Linked DNA regions of Rhodoligotrophos appendicifer. The protein of the gene in region 1 interacts with the protein of each later gene in a pairwise test. Links are inferred from orthologs where the notes say so. Each region holds a gene or a part of one and is shown on either strand. Other genes may lie near its edges.

What was found.
Region 2: the proteins of FKM97_RS19785 (region 1) and def interact in binary tests that used the Escherichia coli proteins (3 or more experiments, as listed by UniProt). The link is inferred for Rhodoligotrophos appendicifer from one-to-one orthologs.

Annotation. Positions count from the first base shown.
Region 1 is NZ_VHKL01000009.1:144,684-152,513, forward strand. The notes cover bases 2,587-5,507. They hold FKM97_RS19785 (aspartate-semialdehyde dehydrogenase), read left to right. Parts: upstream 2,587-3,487; coding sequence 3,488-4,528; downstream 4,529-5,507. Other genes in these bases: FKM97_RS19780 (hypothetical protein), read right to left, coding at 2,587-3,154; FKM97_RS19790 (alpha-1,4-glucan--maltose-1-phosphate maltosyltransferase), read left to right, coding at 4,681-5,507. In the rest of the region: FKM97_RS19760 (hypothetical protein), read left to right, coding at 1-22; FKM97_RS19765 (hypothetical protein), read left to right, coding at 19-228; leuD (3-isopropylmalate dehydratase small subunit), read left to right, coding at 290-895; leuB (3-isopropylmalate dehydrogenase), read left to right, coding at 959-2,068; more of FKM97_RS19780, read right to left, coding at 2,084-2,586; more of FKM97_RS19790, read left to right, coding at 5,508-7,830.
Region 2 is NZ_VHKL01000001.1:184,716-190,390, reverse strand. The notes cover bases 2,821-5,675. They hold def (peptide deformylase), read right to left. Parts: upstream 4,580-5,675; coding sequence 4,061-4,579; downstream 2,821-4,060. Other genes in these bases: FKM97_RS00850 (DNA recombination protein RmuC), read left to right, coding at 4,718-5,675; fmt (methionyl-tRNA formyltransferase), read right to left, coding at 3,117-4,043; FKM97_RS00865 (NifU family protein), read left to right, coding at 2,821-3,094. Outside these bases: FKM97_RS00875 (EF-hand domain-containing protein), read right to left, coding at 1-1,610; FKM97_RS00870 (hypothetical protein), read right to left, coding at 1,664-2,347; more of FKM97_RS00865, read left to right, coding at 2,537-2,820. UniProt on the Escherichia coli protein: Removes the formyl group from the N-terminal Met of newly synthesized proteins. Requires at least a dipeptide for an efficient rate of reaction. N-terminal L-methionine is a prerequisite for activity but the enzyme has broad specificity at other positions.

The sequences.
Region 1 (7,830 bases):
CGCGAAAAGACATGCCGAATGAACGAGGAACACGGGCCCGATTCCTCGAATGATCTGAGGCGCATGGAGCAGCAGAGCGAGAGGCTGCTCACGGGCGACCCTGCGCAGCCTGAGTATGACGACAGCGATCCCGCCACGATCTGGGGCAAAAGGTTGGGACGTGGCCTCAGCGTGGTCCTGGCCGCGTATCTGCTCTGGCACCTCTATTCCACCTATGCCGGCGGGTAAGGACACTTGACCGCGCGCAGCTAGGCGGGCAATACCCCATCATGTTTCCGGAGAATGCTTCATGGACAAATTCGTCGAACTGACAGGCATTGCAGCTCCCTTGCCGATGATCAACATCGACACGGACCAGATCATTCCTAAGCAGTTCCTCAAGACCATCAAGCGCAGCGGCCTCAAGGAAGGATTGTTCTTCGATTTGCGTTTCGAAGACGATGGTTCGGAGAAGCCCGATTTCGTGCTGAACAAGCCGGCCTATCGCAATGCGCAGATCTTGGTCGCGGGAGAGAATTTCGGATGCGGTTCGAGCCGGGAGCATGCCCCCTGGGCGCTTCTCGATTTCGGCATCCGCTGCGTCATCTCCACCTCGTTTGCGGACATCTTCTACAACAATTGTTTCAAAAACGGGGTGCTGCCCATCGTGGTGTCGCCGGAGGATCTCGAGAAGCTGATGGACGATGCCAGCCGGGGGTCCAACGCGACCCTGACGATCGACCTGCCGAACCAGGTCATCAAAGGGCCGGATGGCGGCGAGGTCCACTTCGAGATCGATCCCTTCCGCAAGCAGTGTCTCATCGAAGGTCTCGACGATATCGGTCTCACGATGCAGAAGGACGCGTCCATCGGAGCCTATGAGCAAAAGGCGCATGCGAGCCGCGTCTGGCTGTAAGACCCTGACATCACCACTGCCCAACACATCAAAAAAACGCCCATAACCGCGCAGGATCCTTCCATGCCCACATTCAATATACTCATGCTTCCCGGTGACGGCATCGGCGTGGAGGTCATGGCCGAAGTCCAGACCCTCATCGACTGGTTCAATCACCAGGGCATCGCCCGGTTCGAGGTCGAGCAGGACCTCGTGGGCGGCAGCGCGTATGACGCCTATGGAGAGGCTATCTCTGAAGCGGCGATGGATCTGGCGCAAGCCTCCGACGCCGTGATGTTCGGCGCCGTCGGCGGTCCCAAGTGGGATGCCGTGCCTTATGAGAAGCGGCCGGAGGCCGGCCTGCTGCGGCTGCGGAAGGATCTTGGGCTGTTCGCCAATCTGCGACCGGCGATCTGCTATGGGGCCTTGGCCGACGCGTCAGCGCTGAAACGAGAGCTGGTCGAAGGGCTCGACATCCTGATCGTGCGCGAGCTGACCGGCGGCGTCTATTTCGGCGAGCCGAAGGAGATCGTCGATCTGGGCAACGGACAGAAGCGGGCGGTGGACACGCAAGTCTACCAGACCTTCGAAATCGAACGGATCGTGCGGGTGGCCTGCGAACTGGCGCGGACACGGAGGAAGAAGGTCACCTCCTCGGATAAGAAGAACGTGATGAAGTCCGGCGTGCTGTGGGACGAGGTCGCGCGGCAGGTGCATTCGCGCGAATATTCCGACATCACCTATGAGCACATGCTGGCCGATAATTGCGGCATGCAACTGGTCCGGCAGCCGAAGCAGTTCGACGTCATCGTGACGGACAATCTGTTCGGCGACATGCTTTCCGACGTCGCGGCGATGCTGACGGGCTCGCTTGGCATGCTGCCCTCGGCTTCGCTTGGGGCGCCTGACGAGAAAACCGGCCGGCGCAAGAGCATGTACGAGCCGGTGCACGGTTCGGCGCCCGACATCACCGGCCAAGGCATCGCCAATCCGATCGCCACCATTGCGTCTTTCGGAATGGCCCTGCGCTACTCCTTCGGCATGGGCGAGTGGGCAGACAAGCTGGACCAAGCGATCGCAAAGGTGCTGGACCAGGGCCTGCGCACTCGGGACATCATGCAGTCAGGCATGCGCGAGGTCTCGACCACGGAGATGGGAACGGCGATCAGGCAGGAGCTTGCCGCTTCAGCCTGAGTTGCCGCCCTCGCATCAGAAGCGGTAACTCGCCTGGGCGAAAGCTCCATAGCGCCAGTTGACGAAGTCCTTGCGATCGCTCCCATGCACACTGGGAACGGGAGCCCTATCGTCGCGGTCGGCAGACGCATACCAGTATCGACCGCCGACGCCCACTTCCCAGCTTTCATCGATGCGCCATGTCGCGACGAGCTGGAGCTGAGCGCCCATGCCTGCACCCCTTGCCAGAAAGTTCGGGAATGGGGGCCTTCTGAAAAAGTGGCTGTCGTCAGCCTTCAGAAACAGAAATGGCAAAAAGGCTGCCTCACCGGAAAGCCCCAGCCCGTTGCCGAGATCGATCGCAAACTCCGCTCCTATGCGCGGACCAAACCAAAGGCCGTCATTCCGGATCAAGCGATTTGCAAAAGGTACGGCCACTTCACCCGGTTCAAAAGAAGGAACCTCCTCGCCGCCGAACTGCTCCAAGTGGCTGTTGATCGCCGCGATGGCTTCGCCTGCGCGGTCGTCGACGGGGTTGGCGATCATTCCATATGCGTCCAGCACCTCATTCCAGTAGGTAAGACCCGCAAAACCGCCAAGCCGGATGCCGGGGTACCTCGCAAAGGGAACCCCTCTGTAGCCGAGATCCAACGCACCATAAACAAGACGGCTCCCATCCGTGGCCGAGCCTGCATTGATGTTCGACGTGGTGTCCGACCATGTGATCATTCCGCCAGCCAAGCGGTAGTAATCTTTGTCGCGGAACGTTCCTGAGGTGATCATCCCGAGGCCCATGAAGCCTTTCAAAACGAAACCACTCCGTTCACCACGGAAGAATGTTTCAAGGCTCGAGGCATTTAGGTCGGTGTAGTCGAGCGTGGAGCCTCCCCAATCGCCAGGATTGCTCAGGGAGGTCCTTAATGTGCCGGTGCTGTACCAATACCGAGCCCCGACCTCGAATACCGGTTTGGTCATGCCAGGATCCCGAAGAGCTGGTTCGGCCGCTGCTGCGACGGTGTGAAAAGCTGCAAGAAAGACAATTATCGACTGTTTCAATGAGGCCTCGTAACGCGAAGAAAATATGCGTCGTGCATTGCAGTCGTGCATGGCGCAATTCCGGCGGGGACGGGCCACTCCAGAGACCGGGTTAGTCCTTTTCGTGCCGACACCCCCCAAGGTCGCGCTGGTCCTTGACAACGACCCGCCGCTCATGCACGAAGCTGGGGTCCCGCGCGCGTTAACGCGGGTGTTCCGGGCTGGGCATGTCGATGAGCAACCTGCACATCATTTTCACGACGAAAACGACGACTGCCAAACGCGCCGTCACAAAGACGGGCGCGTAACGCTGCCTCTTCCGCAATCTCTCCCGGCGGGAGAGACGCACTGGGCCAGTCCGATGGCCTGTTCCGGGAGAGAGCGCTGCCTATTAGGAGAATTCACATGGGCTACAAGGTTGCAGTTGTCGGCGCCACCGGAAATGTCGGCCGCGAGATGCTCAACATTCTCGACGAGCGGGAATTTCCCGTCGACGAAATCCATGCCGTCGCCTCGCGGCGGTCGCAGGGCGTCGAGGTTTCATTCGGCGACCGTACGATCAAATGCCAGGATCTGGAGCATTTCGATTTCTCAGGGATCGATTTCTGCCTGATGTCGGCCGGGTCGGCCGTATCGAAGGAATGGTCGCCGCGGATCGGCGCAAAGGGCGCCATGGTCATCGATAATTCCTCTTGCTTCCGCTACGAGCAAGACGTGCCGCTGATCGTCCCCGAGGTCAATGCACAGGCGCTCGAGGCCTATATGGCGCGACCCAATCGGCGCAACATCATCGCCAATCCCAATTGCTCGACCGCACAAATGGTGGTGGCCCTGAAGCCGCTGCATGACGCGGCCAAGATCAAGCGTGTGGTGGTGTCGACCTATCAGTCGGTGTCGGGTGCCGGCAAGGACGCGATGGACGAGCTGTGGAACCAGACAAAGGGCAAATATGTGCCCGGGCAAGAGGTCGATCCAGCCAAGTTCACCAAACAGATCGCCTTCAACGTCATCCCCCATATCGATGTCTTCATGGAAGACGGATATACGAAGGAAGAATGGAAGATGGTGGTCGAGACGAAGAAGATTCTCGATCCCCGGATCAAAGTCACCGCCACCTGCGTCCGCGTGCCGGTCTTCGTTGGACATTCCGAGGCGATCAACATCGAGTTCGAGAACCCGATTTCCGACGAGGAAGCGCGCGAGATCCTGCGCGAGGCGCCCGGCGTTCTGGTCATCGACAAGCGTGAGGCCGGCGGCTATGTGACGCCCGTCGAGGCCGTGGGAGACTACGCCACATTCGTGAGCCGAATCCGGGTCGATCCCACAGTCGATAACGGACTTGCGCTCTGGGTGGTTTCGGACAATTTGCGCAAGGGAGCGGCGCTGAACAGCGTGCAGATCGCAGAGGCGCTGGTCAATCGCGGATTGATCCGGAAGGCCGCTTGAGGTTTACCCCCCTCCTCATCACGAGGAGAGGGGTTCTTCGTGAGGGAACCGATCCACCGCTCCTGGTTTAGTTAGTTTTCGGCGGAGCGGAGCGGATGCAGCAAAAGACCTCAAGGAGCGCGAAGAAAGCACCCATCGGGCGGAATGCCGCAATGCTGCGGCTGACCCCGAGGATCTATGGCTTCAATCCCCTGCTCGCGGGGCCTGCCTCCTCATGGGGTTCGCAATTTCAGCGGATCGCAGCGATGGGCTTCGACGCCCTTCATATCGATCCCTCGTCAACGGCGCCCTCACCCGGCTTCTTCGAAATCGGCATCGAGCCTCACGACCTTCATCGGCTGGTCCGGGGCGAAGATCAGAGGACGCCCGAGGACATCCTGGCCGGCGTCGTGGAGCAAGCGGGCCGCGAGGGGCTCGCGGTCCTGGTCGATATCGCCATTGCACCGGAGGAGCCGGCGCGGCTGGATCTCTTCGGAGACCGGGCAGAGGAAAGCCTCAGCCACATTGCCGAACAGATCACCAGAGCGAAAGAGATGGGCGTGGCCGGCTTCCGCTGCCGACGGGCCCATGCTGTGCCGGCATGGATCTGGAGCCGGCTGAAGCAGCAGGCCGGGGACGCGATCCTCATTGCGGATACACTCCCGGCCGCAATCGATACGACGCTGAGTGTCTTGCAAGACGGAAGCTTCGATCTCGTCTTCAACAGCTCGGCGTGGTGGGATTTCCGGCAGGAATGGGCGTTCACGCAATATGACCAGCTGAGGCGACTTACTCCGACGATCGCCTTTCCCGAGGACGTCCGCACCGGACGCCTGTCCAGCAATTTCGGGCATTTGCCGGCCGCGGAGATCGAGCGTCTGTATCGGCAACGCTATCTGTTTGCGATCGGGTTCTCAGCGGGTGTCTGGTGCCCCATGGGATTTGAGTTCGGGCTGCGCAGTTTCCCGCATGCGGCCGAAGTCGAAGAAGGACACTGGGAGCGCCATGAGGCGGACAAGCAGTTCGACCTGTCGTCTTTCATAAGGGACGCCAATGCGCTGAAATCCTCACAGCCAGCGCTGGCACAGGAGCGACTGCTTCGGCCCGTGGTGGCACCCGACAATGCCCTTGCAGGTTTCCTCCGTCTCGATCAGGAGAGCGACACCGCAGCAGAGAACGCCGTCGTCGTGCTGATCAATCCCACGGGTTCCGCCCAGTCGGGCCCGGGCCTGGCAAGGATCCTCGCCGCAGCGGGCGGGCGGTTCGAGTCCTTCGATGACGTTACACCGAGCCGCTCCACGCCTTCCGATGTGCTGACGCCCCATGAGACGGTGCTGTTGCGGGGGGCTGCCGCGGCGATCGCCGCAGCTCGCCCGCATGAGCTGTCGATCGACGATCTGGCCGAAGAGCGCATTGCCATCGAGGCGGTGAGCCCGGAGATCGATTTTGGCCGGTTTCCAGCAAAACGCCTCGTGGGTGACGTGCTGACGGTCGAAGCCGACATCTTTTCAGACGGGCATGATGTGACTGCGGCCGCCCTGCTCTACAGGGAGCCTGGCGCAGACGCGTGGATCGAGACCCCGATGACCCATGTCATCAACGATCGCTGGAGCGGCAGCTTTCAACTCAGCAAGATCGGGCGCTACGACTATCGTCTCACCGGGTGGAAGGACAATTTCGGCTATTGGCAATACGAGGTGGGCAAGAAGCAGGCTGCTGGTGTGGATGTCGGACTGGAGCTTCGGGAAGGGCTGGCTCTCGTCCGGGAGGCCATGTCACATGCGGACGGACCCGAGCTCTCAGCACTGGAAGATCTCACCAAGGTCGCGCCAGAATCCGCCCAGATCGAAGCCTTGATGTCCCCGCAGACGATGGCCTTGATGCGGCTTACGGCGCCCCGGGCCAACCTCACAACCTGTGAGCGAACGCTGCAGGTGATCGTCGAGCGCCGGGCGGCGGCGGTTTCGGCGTGGTATGAGCTTATGCCGAGATCCCAGTCCGGCGACGTGAACAGGCACGGCACGTTCGACGACGTCATCAGCCGGCTGCCTTATGTGCGCGACATGGGCTTCGACGTTCTCTATTTCCCGCCGATCCATCCCATCGGCCGCAAGAATCGAAAGGGCCGCAACAACACGCTCACGCCGAGCGCGGAGGATCCCGGCAGTCCCTATGCCATCGGCTCAGCCGAAGGCGGGCACGATGCCTTGCATCCGGAGCTGGGAAGTTTCGAGGATTTCGAGCGCCTGGTGATCGCCGCGCGGGAGCACGGATTGGAGATCGCCCTCGACTTCGCGATCCAATGTTCGCCCGATCACCCATGGATCAAAGAGCATCCCGAGTGGTTCGACTGGCGACCGGACGGCACAATCAAGTATGCGGAGAACCCTCCGAAGAAGTATGAGGACATCATCAATGTCCATTTCTATCGTGGCGCCTATCCGGACCTCTGGTATGCGCTTCGGGACGTCGTGCTGTTCTGGGCCACCAAAGGCGTCAAGATCTTCCGGGTCGACAATCCCCATACGAAGCCTTTTCCATTCTGGGAGTGGATGATCCGCGAGGTGCAGGACCAGCACCCGGACGCGATCTTTCTCGCCGAGGCCTTCACTCGGCCCAAGGTGATGAAGCGACTTGCGAAGCTCGGATTTACTCAGTCCTACAGTTATTTCACTTGGCGAAACACGAAGTACGAACTGACCGAGTATCTCACCGAGCTCACGACTCAGGGGCCCGAAGACTATATGCGTCCCAACTTCTTCACGAATACGCCCGACATCAATCCCGTTTATCTTCAGACCAGCGGCCGCGCCGGGTTCCAGGCACGGCTCGTGCTGGCGGCGACGCTCTCCACCGTCTATGGGATCTATAGCGGCTTCGAGTTATGCGAGGCGGCTGCGCTCCCCGGGCGGGAGGAGTATCTGGATTCGGAGAAGTATGAGATCCGGGCGTGGGACTGGGAGCGTCCAGGGAACATCCGGGGCGACGTGGCGATCATCAACCGGATCCGGAAAGACAATCCTGCCCTTTGGGAGTTCGCCAATCTCAGGTTCCTGAACTGCTGGAACGACAACATCATCGCCTATTACAAGATCACGGAGTCCTTGGACAATTGCGTGGTCATCGCCGTCAATCTCGACCCGCACAATGTCCAGAGCGCTGCGATGGAAATCCCGCTGTGGGCCCTTGGGCTGCCGGACGGGGCTTCCATCGAGGTCGTTGATCTCGTCGACGAACACCGCTTCACCTGGAGCGGCAAAACACAAACCATCACCCTCGATCCGGGCTTTCGTGCCTATTCCGCCTGGCGGCTAGTGCCGCCA
Region 2 (5,675 bases), on another replicon or contig:
ATCGGCGGACTGCTCTTCCAACTCTGATCCGGCACCCAACGGACTTCGCCGGTGCCTCCGCCGCCGTTACTCCCCCCGAACGTGCCCATGCCTCTTCCGGAGGACGTCTCATGTGGCGGTACCCATTTCGGCTCCATCCAGCCCGGGCGGGGATTGAAACCCGGAAGCGGATTGATGGGAGCAACCGGCTTCGGGGGCGCGAAGTTGGGCTTCTTGGGAATGTGTACGGACGGGACGTGCACGGGATTGTAATTGGGGTTGGTTTGGCACCTGGGTTCGAGAGAGTTGAACCTGCAGTGGATGGATTTCTCGGGAGAGGTTTCGACATATGCCCGCTCCTCGATCGGGGCGGGGTCGGCCGGAGTCGGGGCGGCAGAGTGCGGCGAGGCAGTGTCGGGCCTCGCCGGTGAGGCGGAGGCTTCGGGTGAAAACAACTCTTCGAGCGCCAAGTCGAGGATATGGTAAGGCCGCGGCGTCGGCTGGGTCTTGGGCTCGGGGGCCGCATCCGCCGCCGGCGGGGCCGACGCCGATACAGGTATGGCCTCAACCGTTGCGGGAAGCGCCGACTCCTTTCCGAGCGGGTAGGATTGAGTCGGAGAAAGAGGAGCGGCGGTGGCCTCGGCGTCGCCCTTCAGCTCCACCTGTGGCTGTTGAAAGGGTTCTATGGGCGCCGTCTTGAAGATGCCGGGCGGGCTGGCGGCTTCCGCATCAGCCTTGCTTTCGGATGCGGGCTGATGAGTGAGCAGGGGAGTGGTCCCGGCACCGACTGCCATCTCCGGTGTGGAGCCCTCAAGCCTGTCCTTGAATAGCCGCAACTCATCGCCAAGCGTCCCCAGCAAAGCGATATACTCATCCTTGTTATTGGTAACGTGATTCACGACTGTTTCGATCTCATCGAAGACGTCGCCGACGTTGCGCTCCACTGTGTCGAGAGTGTCGCCAATCAGTTGGGACCATGACCTTTCGGTCGGCGCTGCGTTTGCGTCGCCTCTGGCCGGGCGCGGCACGCCCGTTTCGACATAAGCTTCAGCGATCGCCTTTTCCCACTTCACCAGATGGTGGCTCTCGGTGGTCGGGTCATCGATCATCATCTGAGGAAGAATGTCTTGCCTCTGGCCCCGGGCGATGCCGTGGCCGAATGCCGCCAACCCTCCGAGAAGATCCGACACCACGCCATGCGCTATATCGCTCGCGTTGTCGCCATAGGTGTCCTGATCACCATCGAGAAACAGTTCAGATAAAATGCTCCTCCCAACCCAGAGATGTTTCGGAATTTTGTGGCCGTTCACAACTACGGAAGCGTCATTTTCAAGAAGTTGATGGAGAGTTGGGATGGATTTTCTATCAAGTATTTTTTGAACTACATCAGTTCGGATATCGTTGGAGATGACTGTAGAATCCAACGTTCTCCCTAAAACGACGGAGGCATGAAGTATTTTGGCGTAGGTAAATGCTGCCGCGGGGCCCACTCCAGCGTTTATCCAACGGGCGTGAGCAAACCAAGCATTCGAATCAAAAGTTTCTTCTGTGATCGAAAATAGATAATGATAGGAAGCTTCTGGATAATTCTCACTAAGGAATTCTAATATTTTGTGTTCGTCACTGGTCATTGATCTGTGGTGAGTTTTACTATAACTAGAACTAGTTTGCATGTAACACCTTGTTACCTAAGGTCTATTGAGATTGAATCTATAATAAAGTCAAACTTCTCTGTTATTGTATGTTTGTTTTTCCTAATATCATCGGCATGTCTTTGGCCAATAATATATGTTTCAATCTTCAAGTTATCGAACTTTGAGTAAAAGTGACAAATACCAACTGTGTATACACTGTTATAGTCATCTCTGCAGCTTCCAAACGTTGATTCATTCCGACTAAAAACATAGCGGCGGGTGTTTTTGGATATTATGCCTCCGTAAACATCCCATTCATTGACAAATGAATGCCGTTTATTTCGTAACGTCTCCATGGTGTTGGAAAATACAAATTTATGATGCGATACAATTTCCTCGTTGGGTTGGCGGAGCATTGTTAATTTGAAAAGCGTCAGCTGGTCGGGTCCGCAGGTGACCTCCATCCCGGTCAGCTCGATTCCCGTGAAGCTGGGATCGGCGGCAAACTTCCGAAGGTAGACTTCGGTGCGCTCCTTGGGGATCGGCTCGTGGAACCAGAATCTCCACCAGCCCGCGACCCGCTCGAAGAAGGTCGGCTCCGGATCAGGAGAGTCGCTGTAGAAGACGATCTCTTCGGGCGTGCCCAGGTCACAGGTTTCGTGGCCAAGCGACGGGCTCGCACTCAGCGTGATCGCGGCAATCATCAGTCCTTTTAGGATCAGGTTAGGCTTCATCTTTGCCCCATTGCTGTCGTGGGCAGATGAGCGGGTGAATGTGTCTGGTGGGGGGCGGTATTTCGGTCGGAGCTCGATTGTGACGCAACCGGATCGCGGGAGAGTTCGAGGCCCCGCTATGCCTGGACTTCGCGCGCCGCCGTTCCTATCTTAGGGGCAACCGAACTTTGCCAAGCCAAGGATTTCAGCATGTTCATTCAGACGGAAGCGACCCCCAATCCGGCGACGCTCAAGTTCATTCCCGGCCGGACCGTTCTGCCCGGCGACCCGCGGGATTTCCGTAGCGAAGACGATGCGGCCGTGTCTCCCTTGGCGAGCCGGCTGTTCGAGGTCGGTGGCGTCACCGGCGTCTTCCTGGCTGATGACTATATCTCCGTCACCAAGGCGGATGGTGAATGGCAGCACTTGAAGCCGGCCATTCTCGGGGTGATCATGGAGCATTACCTCTCCGGCAAGCCGGTCATCGACGAAGGATCGGAGGCCAAGAGCACCGAAGGCGAGTTCTTCGATGATGGGGACGAGGAGATCGTCGAGACCATCAAGGAGCTTCTCGAGTCCCGGGTGCAGCCGGCGGTGGCCCAGGATGGCGGCAACATCACCTTCCAAGGCTATCGCAGCGGGGTCGTGTTCCTGAACATGGAAGGCGCCTGCGCGGGTTGCCCGAGTTCGACCGCCACGCTGAAGCATGGGATCGAGAACCTGCTCCGCCACTTCATTCCGGAAGTCGAGGAAGTTCGCGCGGTCTGATTTTCAGGCCCGCGCCGACACTTTAGCGGACCATGCTGCCGGGCTGGATGCTGGTGCCGCGGAGGAAGTCGGCCAATGCCATCGGCCCCTTGCCTTCGCGCTGCACCACGAGCGGCCGTATGGCTTGCGTGCCGCATGCCAGGAGCAACCTGTCGTCGAGCACTGTCGCAGGCACGCCGCTCTCCGGCGAGATTTCCGCTTTCAGCAGCTTCAGGCGGAAGGCCGCGCCCTGGGGACCGATGATCACCCAGGCGCCCGGCGACGGTGACAGGCCGTTGATATGGCGTAACACCTGGTCTGCCGGCAACTCCAGGTTCAGGTGCGCCTCGGCCTTGTCGATCTTGCGGGCATAGGTGACGCCCGCCTCGGGTTGCGGTGTGCAGTGAAGGGAGCCTTCGCTCAGCATCGTCAAGGCTTTGCCGATCAGGCTGGCACCCATTGCGCTCAGCGTATCATGCAACTCGCTTGCCGTTGTGCTCGCCTCGATGGGCACGCGCTCCGACAGACAGACAGGGCCTGTATCGAGACCGGCCTCCATGCGCATGATCGACACGCCCGTTTCAGGATCTCCCGCCATGATCGCCCGCTGGATGGGCGCGGCTCCCCGCCAGCGTGGCAGGAGCGAGGCGTGGATATTCAGGCAGCCCTGAACAGGCGCATCCAGTATCGCTTGGGGCAACAGCAAACCGTAGGCGACGACGATCGCCACGTCGGGCCTCAGCGCCGCAAATTCGGCTTGTTCCGCCTCGGTCTTCAACGATGCCGGATGCCTGACCGTCAAGCCGTGGGATTCCGCGAAGCTCTGCACTGCAGACTTGCGAACTCCCATACCCCGACCGGCTGGACGTGGCGGCTGCGTATAGACGGCGACGACTTCATGACCCTGCGACAGAATCTCGGCCAGCGGCGGGACGGAGAATCCCGGGGTTCCCATGAAGATCACGCGCAGGCTGCGCGGGCCGGCGCTCAGCTCGTGCCCTCCAGGCGACGGGCTTTGGCGAATTTCTTCGTGATCCGCTCGCGCTTGAGCCGCGAGAGATAATCGATGAAGAGAACGCCGTTCAGGTGATCCAACTCATGCTGGACGCAAATAGCCAGCAACCCGGTGCAATGCATCTCCTGCGAGGCACCCTCACGATCGAGAAACGTGATCTTGACCTCAGATGGACGGGTCACGAGGCCCTTCTGCTCCGGAATGGAAAGGCAGCCTTCCTCGTATTCCTCGCCGGCCTCCGAGGACCAGACGATCTCCGGATTGATGAAGACGAGCTGCTGAGGGCTCTCCTCGTCCCGCGCTATATCGGTCACGAACAACCGCTGCATGACCCCGATCTGGACAGCTGCCAGGCCGATCCCTTCGGCGTCATACATCGTCTCGAACATGTCGGCGATGAGCGTTCGCGTCTCGTCCGTAATCTCCGCGACCGGCTTCGAGACCTCGCGCAGGGATGGGTCGGGTAGTTCAATGATCGGGCGGATGGTCATATCAATCTCCACCGCTGAGATAGGCGACTTGCGGTGAAGGGTCAATGTGGTTCTTTTTCGGCGGAAACCGGTCATATTCGCTGCTGATGTTCCTGCTTTGGTCTATACACTTGGCGCGAATCTGGTACAGTCGGCGCCATGTTCGAACCCAACCAGACCTTGGCCATTCTCGGTGGCGTCTCAATCACTTACGGTCAAGTTGCAGCCGGGATCGCGGCTTCGGTGTTGGTGCTTCTCATCACCATAACCATCCTCGCATGGCGCGCCGGTCGGCGGAATTTGCCGTTCGATGCCCAGAGTCTGGCCCGGGAACAGGCCCTGGAGCTTCGTCTCGCCGACATGGCCGGGCAACTACGCCATTTCGCCGAGGCCAGCGCGAGCCGAGAAAATCATCTTTCGCGCACCCTCGATCAGCGACTGGACCTGGTGACCAAAAGAACGGGCGACAGTCTGAGCCTCCTCAACGAGCGCCTCGCCGTCATCGACCGGGCGCAGAAGAACATCACCGAGCTCACGACGCGTGTCGTCGGTCTCCAGGATATCCTGTCGAACAAGCAGTCCCGCGGCGCCTTCGGACAGGCGCGAATGGAGGCGATCATTCGCGACGGATTGCCCATGGACGCCTACCGGATGCAGGGGACGCTCTCCAACGGGATGCGTCCGGATTGTCTGGTCGACCTGCCAGAGACCGGGTTGAAGCTGGTCATCGACGCCAAGTTTCCGCTGGAGGCTTTCAATGCCCTCAAGGCCGGCCGTGACGACATGGAAATCCGCGCTGCGGCCCAACGTCTGCGCCAGGATGTGGGCAAGCATATCCGGGATATCGCCCAGAAATATCTGATTGCCGGAGAGACACATGACACTGCGATCATGTTCGTCCCCTCGGAATCGCTCTACGCAGACCTCTACGAGCATTTTGAGGACGTCATCCAGCGCGCGCACAGATCCAGGGTGATCATCGCCTCGCCCAACATCATGATGCTCGTCGTCCAGACCCTGCAGGCGGTGTTCAAAGATGTCCGAATGCGCGAGCAGACCGGGCTCATCAAGGGCGAGGTTTCGGCCATACTCGAGGATGTCGGGCGTCTTCAGGACC